Regions from separate parts of the Cupriavidus sp. 2TAF22 genome, predicted to be linked through region 1. Evidence: predicted binding sites of a transcription regulator. Region 1 holds the regulator's gene; the other holds the start of a gene.
The links. The regulator LexA, encoded in region 1, represses DNA repair genes until DNA is damaged. The targets are predictions, from matches to a motif close to ACTGTATNNNNATACAGT.

Region 1 (3,403 bases):
CATTCGATGTTCAGGCAAACGTAGTGAGCCTTGGCCAGCTTCTGGATCATGTAGGCCATCTGACGGCGGCCCCAGTCTTCCACGCGGTGGATCTGGCCTTCCTGCGACGTGACCAGCGTCTTGTAACGCTCGATCATGGCCGGAACTTGTTCACTCTGGTCCGGATGGACGATAAATACGATTTCGTAATGACGCATTGACGCTCCTTTTGGATAAGCCACCCGGGCGCCATGTCCGGTGCGGCAAGGTTGGATAGCCTTAAAGTATAGCGCGCTTTCGCCTTACTCGGCAAGTCGCTTCAACTCCCCGCGAACAGCGCCTGCAGCGCGACCGGATCGGACGCCAGCGCGGGAGTCCCCGCCAGGGCAAACAGCAGGAGCACGCGTGCCTTATAAGGATTCAGGTTGCCGGCCGCAACGAAAACACCGGACGCCGGCCGCGGCGCCACCGGAATCGCCACATGACCCGCACCGGTGCGCGAACTGCGCACGACCGCCACGCCGGCCGCGGCCGCCTCGGCCAATGCCTCGGCCAGCGACTGGTGGATCGAGCCGTTGCCCGCGGCCGCCACGACAAGACCGTTCACGCCCGCCCCGACCAGCGCGTCGACGACCACCCGGCCCGGCTCCGCATAGCTGGCGAGAATCTCCACCTTGGGCCAGGCCTGCGGCATCGGCATGGCCGCGGCCGGCAACCGCGCCGGGGCGCGCGTGAAGCCCACGAAGTCATCCTGCACATAACCGACCGGCCCGCCCGCTGGCGAAGCGAAGGCGTTCACTGCCGACGTGTGCGCCTTCACAACGTCGCGCGCGGCGTGGATCTCCTGGTTGATGACCAGCAGCACGCCCTTCCCCACCGCCTGCGCGTGGCTGGCCACACGCACGGCGTCGAGCAGGTTCAGCGGCCCGTCGGCCGACAACGAGGTCGAAGGCCGCATGGCCGCGGTCAGCACGATGGGCAGCCCGACGGGACAAGCGAGGTGCAACACCATCGCCGTCTCTTCGAGCGTGTCGGTGCCGTGCGTCACGACAATGCCGGCAACGTCGGGTTGCGCGGACCAGAAGCGGATGCGCTCGACCAGCCTCGACCAGAGCGCGAACGACATGTCCTTGCTATCTACCTGGGCGACCTGCTCGGCCTCGATGCGGGCCACACTGCCGAGCGCCGGCACCGCGCCAAGCAAGGACGCCACCGGCACCGTGGCCGCCTGGTATTTGGCGCTACTGGCCGGATTGGAGGAGGAACCTGCGATGGTGCCGCCGGTGGCGAGCACGACGACGCGACGCAATAGGGACATGGCGGGGGACGTGTTGGAATCCGGATTCAAAAGACACGAAATCAGCGATTTGCGTGCCGCGGATTGTAACTCGCTTACCGCCCCACACTTGCGACCAGCACAACCCGCCTGGCGTGCGACAAAGCGCCTGTCGATGAGCAGCCTCCCAAAATTCCGCTTGCACTTCACTCGATACTGTATAAAATCACAGCATACTGTTTAAACATACAGTGCTTTCACATACGGCGACCATGGCGACCCTGACACCGCGACAGCAGCAGATTTTCGACCTGATTCGCAGCACCCTCCAGCACACCGGCTTCCCGCCCACCCGTGCCGAGATCGCCGCCAAGTTCGGCTTCTCCTCGCCCAACGCCGCAGAAGAACATCTGCGCGCCCTGGCACGAAAAGGCGTGATCGAACTCACGCCTGGCGCGTCGCGCGGCATTCGCCTCAAGGTATGGCGCAGCGACTCGGAACTGCCCGACCAGTTCTCCCTCCCCATGGCCGGCGTGATGCAACTGACGCTGCCGCTGGTCGGGCGTGTCGCCGCAGGTAGCCCAATCCTTGCGGCCGAGCATATCGACCGCCAGTATCAGGTCGATGCCTCGGTATTCGAAGTCCAGCCCGACTACCTCCTTCGCGTCCGCGGCCTGAGCATGCGCGACGCCGGCATCCTCGACGGCGACCTACTCGCCGTCAAACGCGCCAGCGAAGCCGCCAACGGCAAGATCGTCGTAGCCCGCCTCGGCGACGACGTCACTGTCAAACGCCTCAACCGACGGGGCGACACCATCGAACTGATCGCAGAGAACCCCGACTTCGCCAGCATCATCGTTGAGCCCGGCCGCGAAGAGTTCTCGCTCGAAGGCATTGCCGTCGGCCTGATTCGTACCGGCGCCTTCTGACGATTCAACAAGTGCGGCTGGAGCGGGCCTGCCCCGCATCAAGCTGCACCCGTTTGTGCCAACGCCACCCGCGCCGCGGGTGCCGCCAACTGTTGTTGCAAATTACCAGGTGTAGCCATGCTGCCAGCCAACCGCTTCTCCGCCCGCCGCCCCGTCAAGCCCGTCCCGTTCCGCCAGTCCAAGGGCGTGCGTATCTATCAGGGCGCGCAACGCCGCACCATGGTCGGCAGCATGGCAGCCATCTGCCGCATGCTCGAACTGGAAGATCTCCCCAAGCTCTCCGCGTGAAATCGCGTTGCGTATCCCTCGATTCAACGGCGCCCTGGCATCACGAAAAAATTTGAGCGAAGTACTAGCCATCCGCGAATGAAGTTTGTATAATCTTGTTTTTCGTCGATCAGCACTCAGCTGAAAGACTACGACGGTGGCTGTAGCTCAGTTGGTAGAGTCCAGGATTGTGATTCCTGTCGTCGTGGGTTCGAGTCCCATCAGCCACCCCAGAATTGCATTGCAAAAACAGCGAGCTGCGAAGCTCGCTGTTTTTGTTTGTGGGTCTGTTATTTGTCTCAGGCCCGATCGCAAGCCGATTCCGGCGCCCTCTCCCCTCCCCATTTCGTCTACGCACTCGCGTTATTTGCCTGGCTCAACGAGGCAATAGCGGTATTCTGACGACGCCGTATGCTCCATGCGCGCGGCAAATGCGCGACGTATCTGCTTTCTCGCTACCCACCCGGGAGATCTGGATATGGCTGGCTCGAGCCTGCTTCTGCTGATCGACGACATCACTACCATGCTTGACGACGTGGCGGCCTTGAGCAAATTGGCCGCCAAGAAGACCGCGGGCGTGCTCGGCGACGATCTCGCCCTCAATGCCCAGCAGGTCAGCGGTGTCAACGCTGAACGCGAGTTGCCGGTGGTTTGGGCTGTTGCGAAGGGATCCCTGCGCAACAAGGCCATCTTGGTACCATCCGCGCTGGCCATCAGTGCCGTCATCCCGTGGGCGATCGTGCCGCTGCTGATGGCCGGCGGCGCCTTCCTCTGCTACGAGGGTTTCGAAAAGATTGCGCACGGCTTCATGCATCAGGACGGGCAGGAGACAGCAGCAAGCCCGGCGCCGGAGACGGCGGACCCCACCGCTCTCGAAAGGTCGAAGATCCGCGGCGCAGTGCGTACGGATTTCATCTTGTCGGCTGAAATCATCGTCATTTCCCTCGGCACC
Region 2 (3,403 bases), on a different contig from region 1:
GAAGCATTGCCGGCGGACGAGCGCGCAGACTTCGAGGCCGCTTGCAGGAAGCATGGCCGGACCCGCGAAGAATTCACGGTCGTCCTTGATGAGGAGGCCCCTCCCCGGGATGCGGTGGGTCCCATTCCCCGCAAGGTGGCGGTCCAGGCCAACCTGACCGGCGCTCGCCAGTCCTATCCCGCGGCAAGCGGCACGTCCTGGACTGCCGAGTTCGAGCGGGACCTCGCCCGGGGCTTTTTCTGGGAAACCTACGACTAGGTACGGGTACGCACCGCCGCCATCGTCCCCAGCCTATTCGCCATCCCCGAACGGCAACTCGCCCTGCACCGGGAGCACGGCAAGATCTTCCCCGCCGGCCATCGTCAAGGTGCTGACGCGCACGCCCAGCAGCCGGATCCTCCGGTCCAGCGCGACACGCTTCACGCATTCCGTCGCCGCCCGCCGCAGCAATACGGCGTCGGCCGTCGGCGCGGGCATGCTCAGGTCGCGGGTCACGGTCTGGAAGTCGTCGTAGCGCAGCTTTACCCCGATCGTGCGGCCGACGTACCCCTTGCGGCGGAGGTCCTCGGCCAGGCGCTGGCACAGGGCGGTAAAGATTTCGGAGAGGGCCTGGCGGTCCTGGCGGGGGTGGAGGTCGCGTTCGAAGGTGGTTTCGCGGCTCATGGACTTCGGTTCGGAGCTGACCACGACGGGACGGTCGTCCTGGCCCTGGGCGATTTCCGCCAGCCAGGCTGAGTAGCTGCGGCCGAAGTGGCTTTGCAGCAGCCCAAGGTCGGCGCTGGCGAGGTCGCCGACGGTGGCGATGCCGAGCGCGGCGAGCTTTTCGGTCGCCTTGGGGCCAATGCCGTTGACCTTGCGCACGGGCAGCGGCCAGATGCGACGGGGGATGTCGTCGGCGCCGAGCAGGGTGAGGCCGTCAGGCTTGTCCAGTTCGGAGCCGATCTTGGCCAGGAGCTTGTTGGGGGCGATGCAGATCGAGCAGCTTAACTGGGTGGCTTCACGTACGGCTTGCTTGATGCGCGCGCCGAGATCGGCCGGTTCACCGGCGACTTCGCTGAGATCAATGTAGATTTCGTCGATGCCGCGGTCTTCGATCTGGTCGGTGAAGGTGTGGACGGCGGCCTTGAAGAGGCGGGAGTAGTGCCGGTAGGAGTCGAAGTCGGTGGGCAGCAGGATGGCGTCGGGCGCGAGTTGGGCGGCTTTCATCATGCCCATGGCCGAGAAGACGCCGAGCGCGCGTGCTTCATAGGTGGAGGTGGTGACGACGCCGCGGCCGGCGTAGTCGCGCAGGCGGGCGAAGCGCCGGCTGCCGTCCGGCAGGATTTCGGGCACGGCGTTGCGTCCGCCGCCGATCACCACGGGCATGCCGCGCAGCTCCGGGTACCGCAGGAGTTCGACGGAAGCGTAGAACGCGTCCATGTCCAGGTGGGCGATGCGGCGAGTTGCGGAAGGCATTGTCGGCTGGCAGGGATTGGCGACGCCTCCATCCGGCCATGCCGGGGCGGGGTGTCGCGATAACTGTATGCATATACAGTATATCGAACTCTGCGCCGGGCATCGATGCCGCCGGCGAACGCGCTTTCATTTTGCCTGCAAGCGCAATGCGACGATTCTCAAGACGGTGCGCGCCACCCGCGCGGACATCGGCCGGGCCGGCGGTCGGTTGTCACAAGCGGCCAGCGGCAGCCGGCGCGCGGCTCGCCACCGCCCGCTGACAGCGGTCCGAGGCTGCGCCGGAGCGGCGCTTACCGCAGCAGGAATCCGATATCGTCGACGCTGATCTGCGCTGCCGGCACGCCCCGGCGTTGCTGGAACAGCATGTGCTGCAGCACCTGGCGGCGCTGCGCGGCGAAGACCGCCAGGTCGATGGGCGACCCGGCGCGCGCGTAGTGTTCGATCAGGAGCTTGTAGGCGCGGTGTCGCATGCGCAGGGCCTCGCCGTCGGCGCGGAGCTTGCTGGTGTCTTCCGGCGCGGGGCGCTCGACATTGCGCAGCGCTTCGAGCGCATGGGCGTGCAGGTCGCGATAGCGATCGAGTTCGGCCTGGGTGGTGCGCAGGCGTTCGCGCAGGTCCCGTACCTTGCGCTGCAATTTCAGTGTCATGCCGACACCGTGCTCGATCAGCGCGACGGTTTCCAGTGCATGGCTGGCGGCGGCGATGGTGTTCTTCCAGATACCCCGGTCGGACGTGTCGGCGTCCGTTGCCCAGCCATCGCGGGCTCCGCTCAATGTCTTCATATGACCCCTTTGACCCTTGTATCGATTTCCGGCGGCCGGTCCTGTGGTTTCCGGTCCTGTCCGTGCGCATGGTGGCCGCGCTGACCTGGCGGCCTGCCATGCCGATGCAACCTCGTGCGCTTGGGTGCATCTGAGCCGGCAGCCTTGCGTCGAGGTTTTGGGGAAAGATCGTACGGTTTTACCCCGTCCGGGCCAAGTAGAAGATGCTTAGATCTGGTCTTCCCGGCGCCTATGTCGCGTAATGTCTACGGGCCTTGGCGCGGCTGCCCTTGTCATGGTGCTGACACCGGCACAGTGCGGGCGGGGAGGGGGTCAGGCTCCGCCGCCATGCCGTTGGGGTCACACGGGCGCAGGAGGCAATGGCGGGACGGTGGCTCAGCTTTCCTGGGCTTCGAGCGTGAAGCGGGCGCCGGCGTCCTGGCCCAGCAGCGTGACCAGGGTGGGCATGGCTGCTTCCAGGTTTTCCTTGAGGCGCCACGGCGGGTTGACGATAAACATGCCGCTGCCGTGCAGGCCCAGGCCGCCCGCGACCGGCTGCTTCACGGTGAGGGAGACATGCAGCCAGCTCTTGAGCGGCAGTTTTTTCAGCTGCACCGGCAACTGCACCGATTCGCGGCGTTGCACTTCGGGGTACCAGACCGCATAGATGCCGGTGGCAAAGCGCTGCAGGCCATCCTGTACGGTCCGCACCACGCGGGCGTAGTCCTGCTTGTCTTCGTAGGAGGGGTCGATCAGCACCACGGCGCGGCGCGGCGCAGGGGGCAGGATGGCATTGATGCCGGTGAAGCCGTCGCCGTCGTACAGCATGACGCGGCGGCCGGCGCCCCGGAAGTTGTCGCGCAGCACCTGGATCTCCGTGCTGTGCATCTCGAACAGGCGCAGGCGGTCGGCCTCGCGCAGCATCTGCCAGGCAAGCCAGGGCGAGCCGGGGTAGTGCCGCAGGTTGCCGTCGGGATTGAGGGTGCGCACCTGTTCCAGGTAGTCCTCGAGTAGCGTGGGCATGGGCCGCTTGGCGGCGGCGGCCTGCCACAGGCGGGCGATGCCCGTTTCAAACTCGCCCTTTTTCTGCGCGTAGGCATGGTCCAGCGCATACAGGCCGGCGCCGGCATGCGTGTCGATGTACCAGAACGGCTTGTCCTTCTGGGTCATCTGCTCCAGCAACTGGA

Region 2: a site for LexA is predicted at 1,518-1,535, ahead of dinB (DNA polymerase IV). Genes of this name have one in related genera too.

What each region holds. Positions count from the first base shown of each region.
Region 1 is NZ_JBFRFX010000005.1:697-4,099, reverse strand. It holds gene rpsF (30S ribosomal protein S6) at 1-197, opposite strand, end outside; gene AB4Z48_RS07780 (asparaginase) at 299-1,297, opposite strand; gene lexA (transcriptional repressor LexA) at 1,528-2,184, shown strand; gene AB4Z48_RS07770 (hypothetical protein) at 2,302-2,472, shown strand; tRNA gene AB4Z48_RS07765 (tRNA-His) at 2,609-2,684, shown strand; gene AB4Z48_RS07760 (DUF808 domain-containing protein) at 2,930-3,403, shown strand, end outside.
Region 2 is NZ_JBFRFX010000013.1:58,112-61,514, reverse strand. It holds gene AB4Z48_RS16705 (hypothetical protein) at 1-258, shown strand, start outside; gene dinB (DNA polymerase IV) at 292-1,455, opposite strand; gene AB4Z48_RS16695 (hypothetical protein) at 1,746-2,237, opposite strand; gene AB4Z48_RS16690 (23S rRNA (adenine(2030)-N(6))-methyltransferase RlmJ) at 2,613-3,403, opposite strand, start outside.